DNA from 4 places in the Alteromonas sp. PRIM-21 genome. Region 4 is predicted to be linked to each of the others. Evidence: predicted binding sites of a transcription regulator. Region 4 holds the regulator's gene; each other region holds the start of a gene.
What was found. The regulator sigma-54, encoded in region 4, starts transcription at its own class of promoters, with help from an activator protein. The targets are predictions, from matches to a motif close to GTTGGCACGNNNNTNGNNT.

Region 1 (4,114 bases), on a different contig from region 4:
AACCGCCAACAACATCGCAAACGTTAATACAGTTGGCTTTAAAGAATCACGAGCTGAATTTGGCGACGTTTATGCGGCATCATTGCTGTCAGGTGGTAAAACGAAAGTAGGTGACGGTGTTCTTACCCAAGAAGTTGCACAGCAATTTTCTCAAGGTAGCCTTCAGTTTACGAATACATCGCTTGACCTTGCTATTACGGGTAACGGCTTTTTTGCTACCGTACCTGAAATCACTTCTCGTGACTTCTCGTTCACTCGTGCCGGTCAGTTTAAGTTAGATAGTGATAACTTTGTGGTTAACAGTAACGGCGACAACCTTCTGGGTTTCCCAGTAAACTCTGATGGTACAAGCGCATCGGTTGCGCTAAGTACCACTGAGCCAGTGCGTATTCCTGATTCATCAGGTTCACCCGCGCAAACTTCAGAAGTCGATATTCGCATGAATCTACCGGCCGGCGATGCTGCGTTAGATCCGCAAGATTTTGACCCAGAAGATCCGTTAACGTACAACGCGGCGACGTCAGTTACTGTATATGATTCATTAGGTGACAGTCATGTAATGACTTATTACTTTATCAAGGATAATACAGTAGGCGTAGATAATGAATGGTATGTTGCTACCGCGATAGACGATACCCTAGTTGACATGACTGACTCGACAGGTGCCGATACCGACCCTACTACAGCAGTTAACTCGGTGGGCGGTAATACAGGTAATGCCGTAACCGCATCTAAACTTATTTTCTCTCAGGGTGGTGATTTTTCTGGTATGGAAACGCCAGATGGCTTACCAACACTAGATTTTAAAATGCAAACTGAAGCGCTAGGTGCGGGTATTCTTGCAAATGGTTCGGATCCTACGCAGCAGATAAGCATAGATTTTAATCTTGATGTAAATAGCGCCACACCTAATGAACCGACTCAGTTTGCTTCAGCCTTTGAAGTAACCTCACTAGAACAAGATGGTCTGCCAGTAGGCCGACTAACAGGTATCGATATCGGTCCTGATGGCTTAGTGCGCGCTACCTTCTCTAACGGAACCTCTGAGCCTATTGTTCGTGTTGCGCTCGTTCGTTTCTCTAATGAGCAGGGCCTAACGCAAGAAAGCAGCACGCAGTGGAAAGAGAGTATTCTTTCAGGTGAGGCGCTAGCAGGTGAAGCAACAACCGGTACTTTCGGTGAGATTAATTCATCGGCCCTTGAACAAGCCAACGTTAACCTGACCACTGAGCTAATCGACATGATCATTGCTCAGCGTAACTTCCAGGCTAACTCAAGAGCGCTCGAAGTTAACAACTCACTGAACCAGACTATTCTGAACATTCGATAGTTTAGGTAAAGCGCCGTTTGTTAGAATATAAAAGCGGCAATACGTTGGCGTTTAAGACCGCCATTATTGCCGATATTTACAAGAGCCGCACAACAGCGGCTCTTTTATTTTCCTTTAAATATCAATTTAATACCTTTCATATTTTCTACTTGGGTTAAAAATCCACAGATTGGCATCGCCTTTGCAAAATCTTGCTTAAGGTTTAATCAGAGTCAAAAGTCAGTCATGGACAAACTTCTCTACATTGCAGCAAGTGGCGCATCCCAAGACCTATTAGGAACTGGGGTTAGAGCCAACAACTTAGCCAACGCGCAGACAACCGGGTTTAGAGCTCAATTAGAGCAAGCGAGATCGATGCCGGCTTACGGCGAAGGTTTGCCAACCCGCGTGTTTTCTATGACTGAAAGCCCGTCTAACAATTATGAGTCGGGTCCAATGATTAAAACGGATCGAGATTTAGATGTGGCCATTCAAGGGGATGGTTGGTTTGCGGTGCGAGATCAAAATGGTCAAGAAGCTTATTCCCGTGATGGCAACTTCAAACTAGGCGATGACGGAATTTTGACAGACATTCACGACCGTGTGGTGCTAGGCGATAACGGCCCTATTTTTCTTCCAGTACCTTTGGACAATCTTAACATTGCCGCTGATGGCACCTTGTCCATGAGGCAGCTGGGAGCCCCAGCCAATGTTATCGAGGAAGTAGGACGTCTCAAGCTAGTTTCTCCAAACTACGCTGATATGGAGCGAGGCACCGACGGCTTATTTAGAATGGAAGATGGCTCAATTGCGCCCGCTAACGCTAACGTAAAAGTGGCGTCTGGCATGCTTGAAGGTTCTAACGTAAATGCTGTTGAAGAGATGGTAGACATGATAAGTCTTCAACGTCACTACGAGCTCCAAGTAAAAGTGATGAAACAAGCGGAAGAGCTTGATACCCGTGGCAATTCTTTGTTGCGCATACTGTAAACGAATTTTAAACACCGTTGCCCTTTGAGCAACGTCGGAGGTTAACATGCATCCAGCACTATGGATTAGTAAAACCGGACTAGACGCCGCACAAACCGATGTGGCAGTGGTGTCTAACAACCTAGCAAACGCATCAACCGTAGGTTTTAAAAAAGACCGCGCAGTATTTGAAGATTTGCTTTATCAGAATATTAACCAGCCAGGCGGTCGTTCCTCTGCTGACACCGAACTACCATCTGGACTAATGCTTGGTTCAGGTTCAAAAGTGGTCGCTACGCAAAAAGCACATACGCAGGGTAACTTGCTCACCACTGAAAATGCGTTGGATATGTCAATTCAAGGCCGTGGCTACTTTGAAATTTTGCAGCCCGACGGCACTATCGCTTATTCACGGAATGGTCAGTTTTCACTTAACGACCAAGGGCAAATCGTTACCTCTGGTGCTGGTTTCTTGCTTCAGCCTGAAATTGCAGTTCCTGAAGATGCTCAGCAAATCACTATCTCACAGGATGGTGAAATAAGCGTGAGTATCCGAGGACAAGCAGAGCCTCAGGTATTGGGTCAGTTAAATATTTCAGATTTTGTGAATCCGACGGGACTTCAACCTACGGGACAGAACCTTTTTGTAGAGACAGCGTCAAGCGGTGCGCCTATTCAAGGTATACCTGGACTTCAAGGGTTAGGTTACATCTCTCAGGGTACCCTTGAAACGTCAAATGTAAACGTAACTGAAGAGTTGGTGAACCTTATCGAAAGCCAGCGCTTGTACGAAATGAACTCGAAAGTCATTTCGTCGGTTGACCAAATGCTTGGTCAAGTTATCCAGCAACTTTAATAGGTAGCGCCATGCGTATTTTAGGTTTATCTGCTGCTCTACTGCTACTAGGCGGTTGCGCCAGTACAACTGAACCACCTGTACAGGCAAACGACCCCTCGTTTGCACCAGTAGTGCCAGATTACCCGCGTGAAACGGTAGTGGAAGATGGGTCTTTGTTTCGTTCACACATGGCAAACAGTTTGTACTCAGATGTTACCGCTAGGCGAGTTGGCGACATCATTACGGTTACCCTTAACGAAAGCACTTCTGCGAGTAAATCTGCAGATACTTCTACAGCCAAAGATACCAATGTAAACCTAGATACGATTACGGGTCTTGGCGGTCAGGCTGTGAATATTGGCGGTCAATCTATTCAATTAGGTATCGGCTCGTCCCGTGATTTCACCGGTGATGCAGAAGCAAACCAGAGTAACAGCCTAGACGGTGCTATTTCGGTAACTGTTGTAGACGTATTGCCAAACAATAATTTAGTTATTCGCGGTGAGAAGTGGCTAACGTTGAACCACGGTGATGAGTATATCCGTCTAACTGGCATTATTCGCCCTGCAGATATCAGTCCTGAGAATGAGATAGTGTCTACGAAGGTAGCCAATGCTCGCATTCAATATTCAGGCACGGGTACTTTTGCAAGAGCACAAGAAAAGGGCTGGTTAACTAAGTTCTTTGATTCAACTTGGTGGCCTCTTTAGGCTTTGGTAGGAGAGTGGACATGCGTTTATTTTCAGTCGTATTAGCCGTATTTGCACTGCTTTTATCTTCACAAGCAGCGGCGCAGCGCATTAAAGATTTAGCGAGCATACAGGGCGTTCGTAGTAACCAATTAGTGGGGTATGGTCTTGTTGTTGGTTTACCTGGTACAGGAGAGCAAAGCCCATTCACCGAGCAGAGCTTTAGAACTATGCTGAGTAATTTTGGTATTAGTTTAGATGCCAACACTAAGCCTAAAATCAAAAATGTTGCAGCGGTGGCTGTGCATG
Region 2 (4,114 bases), on a different contig from region 4:
AAGTATTGTATTGTATGAAGCCGATATTCGGGTGGCCGATCGCTATCTAATGGAGCGCTTTGTGTATGGCGCAGTGGAATTCGTTACTCCACAAGTTGTCGATGATACGTCACAACTTGTTATAGAAAATGCGCAGATTAGGCCCTGCCATTTCAGAACTACTTTTACATCGTTAAGTATAGATATTGAGTGTAATGAACACGAAGAGCTGTTCAGCATTGCACTCGCAGGCGAAGGAAAAAGTGTAGTGCTGCTTGTTTGCCCACCGAGTTTTATTGGGCAGACATTACAGGAGCAAGAAGACAGTCCATACACGCTCATTACGGTTGGATCTGAGAAAGAACTGCTAGAAGCCTTTTTTTCACACCTTACCTCCTACGACCCAGACATTATTTTGGGTTGGAATGTTAAGCAATTCGATATGGCTGTGCTCGCCCGCCGTGCTAAGTCAAATTCGCTCAATTATGCTATTGGCCGCCATGGCCGAGAGGCTTCAGTAAGACAGTGGGAAGATCAGACACTCGTTGATGTACCTGGACGATGCGTGATTGATGGTATCGAAGCACTTAAAACCATGACTTATCAGTTTGAGTCCTTCTCCCTTGACCATGTTTCTGAAGAACTACTTGGTGAAAATAAGCTTATTCAAGCTGCCGATAAACTTGAAGCGATAAAACACCTTTATCATAGCGATCCTGTTGCACTCGCGAACTACAACTTTAAAGACACTGAACTAGTAAACCGTATTCAGGATAAAACCCAGTTTATTGATTTTCTGGCTTTGCGCAGCATTCTTACCGGCTTAGATATGAGCCGACCGGGAGGCTCGGTAGCGGCGTTTTTAAACGTCTATTTGCCCAAGTTACACCGCAAGTCTTATGTCGCTGGAGTGAGGCCTGAAAATGGCGGTTTAGCTAGCCCTGGCGGTTATGTCATGCGCTCCCAACCTGGCTTGTACAAAGATGTTTTAGTACTCGATTTTAAAAGCCTATACCCTTCTATTATTCGAACGTTCAAAATCGACCCGTTAGGGCTTGCAGAAGGACTTAAGTCTCCTGATACGGCAATAGAGGGGTTTAAGGGCGCAGTATTTAGTCGTGAATCTCACTTTCTGCCATCCATCATTGAAAACTTATGGCTTCAGCGCGACGAAGCAAAAAAACAGAAAGACGCACCTCGCTCTCAGGCGATTAAGATATTAATGAACTCCTTCTATGGAGTACTTGGTAGCGGAGGCTGTCCTTTTTACGATCCTCGTCTTGCGAGTTCAATTACATTGCGGGGGCATGAGATCATGCAAACCACCGCGAGTTGGATTGAAGAATTGGGCTATACAGTTATCTACGGTGATACCGATTCAACTTTTGTGCATGTTGAAGGAAATACTGCACTAGGTACACCTTCTGAAACAGGTCGCGAGCTTGCCAAAATTATTAACCAAAAATGGACTGAGTTACTTAAGCGTCAGTTCGACATTGATTGCCATTTGGAGATTGAGTTCGAATCTCACTTTTCTACCTTCTTTATGCCAACAATTCGTGGCTCTTCTGAAGGTAGTAAAAAACGCTACGCAGGGATGAAAGACGGTGAGCTTATCTTTAAAGGTCTAGAGAACGTGCGTTCGGATTGGACAGTGCTTGCTAAAGAATTCCAATACGAATTATACAGAAGAGTCTTTACTAATGAACCTGTAAAGCAGTACATCAATAAAACGCTAAACGCAGTAAAAGCGGGAAAGATGGATGAAGAGTTGGTCTATAAAAAGCGACTCAGAAAACCACTTTCTTCGTATGTGAAATCTCTTCCCCCTCACGTTAAAGCGGCGAGACGGGCCGACAAATTATTTGAAGAACAGGGTTTACCACTTCGCTACCAATCTAATACTTCCATAGCCTATGTCATTACCGTTCAAGGGCCGCAAACGGTGGAAACAATCTCTGCGCCGCTTGACTATGACCACTATATAGAGAAACAGATAAAACCCATTGCTGACAGTATATTGCCAATGATATCCCTTAGCTTTGAACGCATAGCTAACGCTCAACTTTCCTTATTTTAATTATGTTTATCTGTATGAAGATCTTTCAGGCTTCGTGACAAATTAACAAAAGCATTACACTCTGAATCTATTTCCAACTTTAGCTATTGCAAGTATTTTCAATAACTTAGCTCGTTGGCACGACAAGTGAATAAGATATTTGTGAGTAGCTAAATAGGTTTGTGCGAAGTATTAACTTCAATCAACATGCGTTCAATTTAGTGATTAGGGCAATTGATAGCCCGTGTTCGCAAAGAGAAACAGAAGGAATTTGATTATGAAGATCACAAAGTTAAGTATGATTACTAGTGCTGTTGTTGCAGCTACACTTTCTGCGTCAGCATTCGCAGGGCATCATGAAGAAAAAATTTCTAAGAGCTTTAATGCGCTCGATCAAGATGGTAATGGCTACATAGTCGGTTCAGAATCGTCAGGTACAATCGACAGTAAATTAGTATCTAAAATGGATACTGACGGCGACAGTATGGTTAGCCGCGCAGAATTTAATTCATTTGTTGATGAAAAGCCATCTATGTTCAGTGATGAGGTTATCACGCAGGTAAAAACTGAAGGTACAACAGACGCTGTACTAACTGAAGAAGGCAATCCAGCACTTTTTTCTAAAGCTGATAACGAAATGATTTCAGAAAAGAATAAAGAGTTGCGTACTGAGATGTCTGCAACGGCCAATACTAAGTTCACTAAAATCGATATGGATAGCGATGGTAAGATTAGTGAGAAAGAACTAGAAATGGCCGACGTTGAAGGCGACTTTGACTCAATGGATGAAGACGGAGATTCGTACATAACTCGTATGGAATACCGTACCTATTTTGAAGAGATTGAATCAGAATAGTTAAATTAAGTAATTCATAGTATTCCCAACTATGTAGCCCCGCTTAAAGTGCGGGGCTTTTTTATTTTCCCTCAAACAATACAACCCCACGAAGTTCACCAGTTCGCCCCCCTAATAAATGGTCTGCGACGAAACGCTAATTTTTTTCGTTAAACAGCACCGTATACGACCAACATCTTGTCGACAAAACGCATTTGCAACCATATTGTTAATAAAGGTTAAACATTTTGTTTACACAATTGCGCATCCTGTAATTAGCGCAAAGGTCGCTATTGTGTACTTCGATTTCAAAATCATGATGGCGATTATCCAAAATTACATTTAAATCATATGCGTACGCGCATGGAGGCAAGGAATAATGGAATCAAATACACAGTTAAACACTGTATTTCCACTTCAAAAAAGTGAGTTTAGCGGTCCTAGTGATGCTGAACTTACATCACTCACAATAGGTCAATACTTCAAAAAGGTTGTCGACAATTATGGCGATAACCCAGCGATCATCGTAAAACATCAAAGTATTCACTGGACCTATCAGCAATACTGGCATGAAGTAGAACGTGTGGCCTGTGGTTTACTTGCCAATGGCGTAGAGCCAGGTGATCGAGTTGGCATATGGTCCCCCAATAACATCGAGTGGTCACTTGTACAAATGGCCACGGCAAGAATTGGCGCGATCATGGTATGTCTTAACCCAGCTTACCGCCCAGATGAATTAGCCTTTGCTATTAACAATGTCGGGGTAAAGCACTTGGTGATGGCACAGTCTTTTAAACACTCAAATTACATCGCCATTTTGAAAGAACTAGCTCCGGAACTAGATTCTGACGAACAGAGTCAAACGGACGCGGCGCTATCGCTCTCGAAGCTCCCTTCTCTTAAACACGTATATACTATCGGTGAAACGTCTGTAGACGGCTTACAGGCATTTTCAAAACTGCAAGTAGAACCTACTGAAGCTTTAAAATCGCAGTTAAAAGACATAGAAAGAACGCTGAATGCTGATGATAACATCAACATTCAATTTACCTCAGGCACAACGGGTAACCCTAAAGGCGCAACGCTCACTCATCGTAATATATTAAATAATGGTTTATTAGTATCAGAAGCTATGAGATTTACGCACCAAGACAAGCTTTGTATTCCCGTACCGCTCTATCATTGCTTTGGAATGGTGTTGGGCAACTTAGTCTGTTTAGCATCTGGTGCATGCGCAGTAT
Region 3 (4,114 bases), on a different contig from region 4:
GCCTGCTATCATTTGTGACAATGACTATATCGGCGTGGTACGCGACCCTGTAAAGCGAGAGTATATTTGTGTACGCTCAGCTTTGGTTAAAGACGCTAAGCCTACGCTGATAAAGCCCAATAAAAAAGCCATTGAGATTATGCTAGATAGCGAGCAACTTCTCGCAAATGATAAAGAGCTCCTCAACCAAGCTGTTTGGCCAAGAGAGCATAGCTTAATTGGTTTGGCACACTTCAAAAAGCGTGAAGAGGCTTGCGACAGCCTCATGTGGTGTGTAAAGCATCGTGGGGCTCGTTAAACATCCTTGAATTGCATTATTCTTTGTCGGTCATTAACGCAAGTTCGGTATAAAGAGGGTAGTGGTCAGATCCCACCCCCTCTAACTTCTCAATGTTTACTAAACCAAAGTGTTTAGAGTGAAAAACGTGATCTAGCGGCCACTTCACCAACGGGTACTTTGCGTGGAACGTGTTAAAAAAGCCTCGGCCTTCCCTAGGATCTAATAGGCCGCTTATTTTCTTAAATTTCCTGGTAGTAGGTGACCAGGCTACGTCATTTAGATCGCCAGCGACTATGATTGGACCTTCTGTTTTAGCAATTTCCTCTCCGACTACGGTCAACTCGACATCCCTCGGTTTAGCATAGGTATTTTCGGTGGGGCTTGGCGGTTTTGGATGAAGAAAATAAAGCAGTATGTCCTGTCCATGATGGTTGATTTTTACTCTCATAGATGGAACATCGTCTTCTATCATAAAACGCAGTGTAGCCTCTTCAAATGGGATTTTGCTGTATAGATGCATGCCGTAAAGATTTTCTAATGGGCAAAATTTTCGGTAAGGATATTCTGATTCTATTTCGCTAATGCCCTTTTGCCACTTTTCATTAGATTCAAGGGTGACCAGAAAGTCAGGGTGTTTATTACGCACATGCTCAATGAGTTTGCGAAAATCGTTGTTTGGCATATATACATTACTGGAAAGCACGCTTAGTTTGCGACTTGTGTCTTCATTACCCACGCGTTTTACTTCACGCTTGTAAAGAGGAGTGTAGGGGATTATCCAAACTACCTGGTAAATCAAGCTAACAATTAAACCTACGACCAAAATTAGCGAAAGGCTATTTAACGGGGCGTAATACGTTGCTTTAAAAGCATACCCAATAAGTAATAAAGAAATAATTGCTGCTATTTGAAGTCGTGGAAACTCCCACACCCTTACCAACCAGTGTGAAGAAGGTAGAAGCGGAGCCCAGCTTACAGCGATAAAAAAGACTGAAGCAGCAGTGAGTGCAGTATCCATGTCTAGATGGTCCTTGAATAAAACTGACAAAACACATCTTACCCAAACCAAAAAGTTAGTTGGCTTGGTAAAGGTTATGTGGATGATGATAAAACAATAGTTATAATTACGGCGGTTTCCTAAAATAAGTTTAACCTTACCTTTCTATTGAGCGTCAGTATCTGTGCATAGTTCTATGTATTTTTTTAATGTTAATTCCACCATGTTGTTTCCACTGTGTTTTTCCATAGAAACATTAAGTGGCAACTTATAAATAGCGTAATTTCCGAGGGGCATACACAATTTGCTTGTGTTAAGTAAAAAATTCTCGAAAACAGGCAAAGTTTGCAAACTTCAGAAGACCGATATAGTCGAAAGTCAATAATTAATGCATATAAAACAATAGGATATTATGTTGGCAAGGTTTTAGCACCTGTAGTTGTGAGTTTCGACAAAGGAGAAATGTTATGAAACGTTCAATTATTTCTATGATTGTTGCTACAACATTAACTACAGCTGCTTATGCTGGTGATATGGACACAGACAATAAGTGGGAAAAAGGTGCTAAAGACGCATGGATTGACGGTAAAGCAGAGGCTACGCTGTTGTTCAATGGCAATCTAGATTCATTCGACATTAACACCGACGTGAAAGACGGCAACGTCGTTCTTACAGGCAAGGTTGAAAATTCTGTCGATAAAAAACTAGCTGAAGAGTTGGTAACTAACATCGACGGTGTCACTTCGGTAGACAACAAGCTTACCGTTGTTGCTGATAACGATATGCACAAAGAGATGTCTGACGATATGGAAGACACCGTAGATGAAGGCACAAGCGAACTGACGGACGCCAAAATTGCTACAGTAATAAAGACTCGCCTTTTAATGGATACCGATATTTCAGGCTTTGACATTGATGTTGACGTAGAAAATGGTGTGGTAACACTGACTGGTGAAGTTGATTCTGACGCCGAGCGTGACCTAGCAGTGGAAATTGCTAAAAATGCTTCTGACGTAAAAGATGTTGAAAGCGACCTACGTGTAGTTACTGAAACTGCAATGAATTAAAGGTTTCTTTATTCGATTTAATGAAAAGGGGCATTCGCCCCTTTTTTTCTGCCTAGCCTAAGTAAGGTAGAATGGTTAGCACTTCGACATAACTAGTGTTTCCACTCTTCATCCAATAAGACAACTTCACCATTTTCAGATTTAATTTCTTTACGGGATTCAGTGCCATTTTCTGCCACTAGATAAAATTCGTAAATCGTAATATCAGTTCCGTATTGCTTACTCTCAATGATACGCCTAACTTGATCAGAGTTTTCCTGCTTCTTGATAAGTGTTTTTACCGCGGAAGGTAAATCTTCCATAGTTAAATCCCGCTGTACTTCAACAATTTTCCACTGCTCGCCATCTTGCAGCATATCGAATTCTATTTCATTGCCGTTAGCGTCTTCACCTTCAACATCAAGATATACATGATCGTGTTTGTATTCCTTCTCAACTTCTTGTATCGCAAAGTTAGGAGCAACACTTTTTATTGCCGTTAACGCGGAAGTAGGAATAGCATCAATGGATATCGCTTCTTTTTTGTTTAGCGTAGCGCCAATCTTAACATTGTCGCTTTTCGCCACAGGTCTTTGCGCCCCAGGTTTTTGCGTAATTAGGTTCGCTTTGAAGGTTTCAGTCGGTTCGCTGCTTTCACCTACCGTTAAGTTGGAAAACGCGACCTGTACATAGTCACCATTTTTCTTATCTTCTTCCCAGTTTCCTGTACCCATACATGCAGCGTACCAAAAGCCATCATCATCTTTAGTACTGCATTGGTTATAAGCGCCCGCTTTAAAATAATTCCAATCTAGCGTATAGCCGTAAGGGTGATCGTGCTGGTCTAGCTCACCATAGGCATTTACCCCATTGGCAAGATTAATAGCATAATTAACGGTTTCGTGTCCGTCTGATTTAAAGCTTAGGTACATCACATCGCCGTGAACGTTAACTTCATAGCTAAAGTTCTCGTTAAGTTTAATACCTTCGCTACCCGGGTCTTCTGGATCGGTCCATAAATTTCCCCAAACTGGATAAGCAATATCAGTACGGTTTTTATCATTTTTGGGCAAGTTGCGCTCATACGTCCAGAATACGGAACCAGTTTCATGCTGTGGCCACTTTTTATAATAAATCTTAAGTGGTTCATTACCCCAACCAAACCCTTTGACCTTTTTCTTCCATTTACTGGCGTGTATTTGGCCCACTACCACTGAAAAAGCCGGCGCTTTGTCAGGGTATTTAGCTCTGGTAGCAACGTGCTGCACTTTAAGCGTGGCATTTAATTTTCCGCCTACTTGCGCAAAGCGGTCTGAAATAGGGTTGCTAGCGACAGTAAAGTTATTCTTGGGGGAGTGAGTTTTTATACGCGTGTTAGAACCGCGAAGCATGTGACGAAGTTCGCTACGGGTATTAGATGAATTTTGAGTGGTTAGCGCTTTATTGGGCGCGGCAAAAACCATATTGCCTTCATCATCAACATAGAAAAAATCTTTGTGCTCAAAGCTCTGAATATCCTTTACGGATATTTCGTCAACTTTCCCATTGTTGTCTTTATCTGTAGGGATTGTGATTTTCCATTCGCTTAAATCAAACTTCTCAGCTGGAAGTGCTTCAGCATTAGTAAAACCTGAAGCGAAGACTAATGGAAGGCACGTCAACAGGGGCTTTGTCCATGGGATAACAGAGACGGTGAATAACGAGAAGGCAGTAGGCATTGTTTTTATTTTAGACATTTAAACCTCTTGGTAGACAATCGCTTACCAATACAACTAATACTTAAGTCAATAT
Region 4 (4,114 bases):
TTGCCATCGCTAGCGGTGCGGTAACAGCCAGTGAAGAAGATTTTTCACAACCCATTAAGATAGGGTCAAACACCCAGTTTATTGATGGTAAAAACAAAACAGCTCTGTACAAGGAAGATGTACTTATTACCCAAGGTTCACTCCTAATCGAAGCTGATGAAGTAGAAGTAATAGCTACAGATGGCAGCGGCCGTGAAATATTTATCGCTCGTGGCAACCCTGCAAGCTATTCTCAATCACTAGAAGACGGTACACCAGTATCAGCGAAAGCTAATGAAATTCGCTATGAAGTAATTAATCGCACTATTTCTCTGGCGGGTAATGCTGAGCTACAGCAAGATACCAGCAAAGTGCAAGGTGATAAGATTACGTTCGATATGATTACTGAACAATTGCTTGCAACGGGTGGCGCCGGTGAAGATGGTGAAGGTCGTGTAACCACAGTGTTTACCCCTGACACCATTCGTAAAACATCGTCTAAGAAAGACAACGAGGACAATGAATAGCAATGGCAACTTTGAGCGCTAAAAACCTTGCTAAATCGTATAAATCGCGACAGGTTGTTCGCGATGTAAGCCTTTCAGTGTCTACCGGTCAAATTGTTGGGCTTCTCGGCCCTAATGGCGCTGGTAAGACCACTACTTTTTACATGATTGTAGGCTTGGTCAACTTAGACAAAGGCAAGATCGAAATTGATGATAATGAGCTTACTCACCAGCCAATGCATGAGCGCGCACGCCGCGGTATAGGCTACCTCCCGCAAGAGGCATCAATATTTAGAAAGCTTACGGTACATGAAAATATCATGGCCATTTTGCAGACCCGTAAAGATTTAAATTCACAACAGCAAGAAGAAGAAGCAGATGCCCTACTTGATGAATTTAATATCAACCATATACGTAATAGTACGGGGATGAGTTTGTCAGGGGGAGAACGGCGTCGCGTAGAGATTGCTCGAGCTCTGGCAGCAAAACCACAATTTATTTTGTTAGACGAACCATTTGCCGGTGTTGATCCAATATCAGTTAATGATATAAAGAAGATAATACAGCATCTGCGAGATAGGGGTATTGGTATCCTTATCACGGACCATAACGTACGCGAAACATTGGATGTTTGCGAAAAAGCGTACATTGTGAGTCATGGCGAGCTTATTGCGCAAGGAACTGCGGAACAGGTTTTAAGTAATCAAAAAGTAAGGGACGTATACCTAGGCGAACAATTCAGGCTATAGTTAGTGTAACCGAATTGTCATTTTTCAGTTTCGCTCTGGTATATTTAATTTAGAGCATTTAAATAAGACGTAGATGAAACCATCTTTACAGCTAAAATTTAGCCAACAACTTACAATGACACCTCAGCTGCAGCAGGCCATTAAGCTGCTGCAGCTTTCTACGCTTGATCTTCAGCAAGAGATTCAAGAAGCGCTCGACTCTAATCCGCTTTTAGAAGTGGAAGAAGGTAGCGACGAGCCACAAGTAGAAAAGAACAATGTCGATAGTGACAATAGCGCTGCTGAAGCGACAGCTTCTGCATCAAGCGACACGCTAGAAGCAGGAGATGCACTGGAGAAGAATGACCTTCCCGATGAGCTACCTATCGACAGCACTTGGGATGAGTATTATTCCGCTTCTTCTGCGCCTGCACCTGGTCCATCTAATGATGATGAACAAATATTCCAAGGTGAGACCACTGAAGACATCCAAGAGCACTTGCTTTGGCAAATGCGGCTCACTCATTTTTCGGATACTGACCGCGCCATTGCTACTGCAATCATCGATTCGATTGACGAATCAGGTTATTTGACCGTTACTCTTGACGATATCTTAGAAGCGGTCAACGATGATGATCTTGAAGAGCCTATCGAAATGGACGAAATAGAATGTGTACTTAAGCGCATTCAAATGTTCGACCCCATTGGTTCAGGTTCTCGTACCCCTCAAGAATGTCTTATGGTGCAATTGCGCCAGTTTTCAGAAGACACACCGTGGCTTGCTGAAGCGAAGCAGCTTATTGAGGAATATTCAGATTTACTGAGCAGTAAAGACTACCGCACCCTAATGCGTAAGAGCCGATTAAAAGAAGATCAGCTGCGCGAAGCAATGCGTTTACTTCAAACCTTGAATCCTCGTCCAGGTAGTGCTTTAGTTACTAAAGAGCCTGAGTACGTTATTCCTGATGTCTCAGTAACCAAGAAAAATGGCCGTTGGGTGGTTGAGCTAAACCCCGACAGTCTGCCGAAATTAAGCGTAAATCAACAGTACGCAGCAATGAGTCGCCGTGCTAAGAACAGTAGCGATTCACAATTCATCCGCTCACACATGCAAGAGGCCAAGTGGTTCATAAAGAGCCTTGAATCTCGTAACGATACCTTAATGAAGGTCGCAAATTGTATTGTGCAGCAGCAAATGGGCTTTTTTGAGCACGGCCCGGAAATGATGAAACCAATGGTGCTAAATGATGTCGCAGAAATGGTAGATATGCACGAATCGACTATTTCCCGTGTGACAACGCAAAAGTATATGCATACGCCTCGTGGTATCTTCGAATTGAAGTATTTCTTCTCAAGCCACGTAGCAACTGAGTCAGGTGGTGAATGTTCATCTACAGCGATTCGTGCATTGATCAAGAAGTTAGTGGCTGCGGAAAATCCTAGCAAGCCCCTAAGTGATAGCAAGATTGCTTCGTTGTTGGCCGAGCAAGGCATAAAAGTCGCTCGGCGAACAATAGCAAAATACCGGGAATCGTTATCGATCCCGCCGTCGAACCAACGCAAAAGCCTTATCTAACCGGGCTTAAATATATAAGGAAGACGAAATATGCAAATCAACCTTACTGGTCATCATGTCGAAATCACCGACTCTTTGCGTAATTATGTCGATACGAAGTTCAGCAAACTTGAACGTCACTTTGATCACATTTCTAATGTGCATGTCATCCTGAACGTTGAAAAATTAAATCAAAAAGCCGAAGCGACTGTTCATTTAAGTGGCGCTGAAGTATTCGCATCCTCAGAAAATACCGACATGTATGCGGCGATTGACAGCATGGTTGATAAACTCGACCGGCAGGTAATCAAGCATAAGGAAAAACTGAAAAAACATTAGTAGTTAATTAAGCATGGATATACAAGCCATCGTAAGTCTGGACCGCACCGAGTGTGCGGTTCAGTGTAATAGTAAAAAGCGAATTCTTGAGATCATCGCTGATATCGCTGCCAAGCAAAATGATAACATTGACCAGGCAACGGTTTTAAATAGCTTAATGGCTCGAGAACGTATGGGTAGCACGGGTATTGGCAACGGCATAGCACTGCCTCACGGTCGCCTGGCTGGCCTTGAGAAGGTAATAGCAATTGTTGTTACAAGCACACCAGCTATCAACTTTGATGCCCTAGATGAAAAGCCCGTAGACATATTTTTTGCGCTACTCGTTCCCGAAGAGCAAACCGAAGGACACCTTCAAACACTGGCTACCGTAGCCGGTAAGCTCAGTGACAAAGAAACAATTAAAACAATACGCCGCGCAACAACCAGCGACGAGATTATTTCTGCATTAAGTTAAGCCATAAGAGCCTATACATTATAGATAGGCGCTTTATTCAACAACGCGTATGCGATGAAACCAGAATATAAGGGAGAGTTTAGGTGAAGCTGATCATAATCAGTGGTCGTTCAGGGTCTGGTAAGTCTGTCGCACTTCGCGCTTTGGAAGACTTAGGTTATTACTGTGTTGATAATATCCCAGTAAATTTGCTTCCCACCCTCACCCATACTGTTGTTGATGAATACGACCAAGTTGCAGTAAGTATCGACGTAAGGAATCTTCCCAAAAATCCAGATGACTTGGTAGAGATTCTAGATTACCTGCCTTCTTCTTGGTCGATGACTATAGTGTACATTGACGCAAGCGATGACGTACTGGTCAAGCGGTTTAGCGAAACTCGCCGTCTTCATCCTTTAGCTAAACTAAATAAGTCTCTATCAGAAGCTATCAGAGCAGAATCTGCGCTCCTTGCTCCAATTACTGAACGCGCTGATTTATACCTTGATACAGATAAGCTAACGATACACCAACTCGCCGAACTCATTCGGGAACGTATTTTAGGGAAGAA

Region 1: IW644_RS00245 (flagellar basal body rod protein FlgF) is a predicted target of sigma-54. The motif match lies at 1,499-1,517, and genes of this name have one in related genera.
Region 2: IW644_RS04495 (EF-hand domain-containing protein) is a predicted target of sigma-54. The motif match lies at 2,173-2,191, and genes of this name have one in related genera.
Region 3: IW644_RS13890 (BON domain-containing protein) is a predicted target of sigma-54. The motif match lies at 1,692-1,710, and genes of this name have one in related genera.

What each region holds. Positions count from the first base shown of each region.
Region 1 is NZ_JADOEK010000001.1:73,762-77,875, forward strand. It holds gene flgE (flagellar hook protein FlgE) at 1-1,330, shown strand, start outside; gene IW644_RS00245 (flagellar basal body rod protein FlgF) at 1,556-2,299, shown strand; gene flgG (flagellar basal-body rod protein FlgG) at 2,346-3,134, shown strand; gene flgH (flagellar basal body L-ring protein FlgH) at 3,146-3,826, shown strand; gene IW644_RS00260 (flagellar basal body P-ring protein FlgI) at 3,847-4,114, shown strand, end outside.
Region 2 is NZ_JADOEK010000002.1:1,100-5,213, reverse strand. It holds gene IW644_RS04500 (DNA polymerase II) at 1-2,059, shown strand, start outside; gene IW644_RS04495 (EF-hand domain-containing protein) at 2,316-2,894, shown strand; gene IW644_RS04490 (AMP-binding protein) at 3,253-4,114, shown strand, end outside.
Region 3 is NZ_JADOEK010000009.1:178,470-182,583, reverse strand. It holds gene IW644_RS13900 (hypothetical protein) at 1-298, shown strand, start outside; gene IW644_RS13895 (endonuclease/exonuclease/phosphatase family protein) at 315-1,298, opposite strand; gene IW644_RS13890 (BON domain-containing protein) at 1,745-2,344, shown strand; partial or broken gene IW644_RS13885 (polysaccharide lyase family 7 protein) at 2,965-4,041, opposite strand.
Region 4 is NZ_JADOEK010000004.1:237,395-241,508, reverse strand. It holds gene lptA (lipopolysaccharide transport periplasmic protein LptA) at 1-506, shown strand, start outside; gene lptB (LPS export ABC transporter ATP-binding protein) at 509-1,234, shown strand; gene IW644_RS08825 (RNA polymerase factor sigma-54) at 1,308-2,789, shown strand; gene hpf (ribosome hibernation promoting factor) at 2,820-3,107, shown strand; gene ptsN (PTS IIA-like nitrogen regulatory protein PtsN) at 3,121-3,564, shown strand; gene rapZ (RNase adapter RapZ) at 3,648-4,114, shown strand, end outside.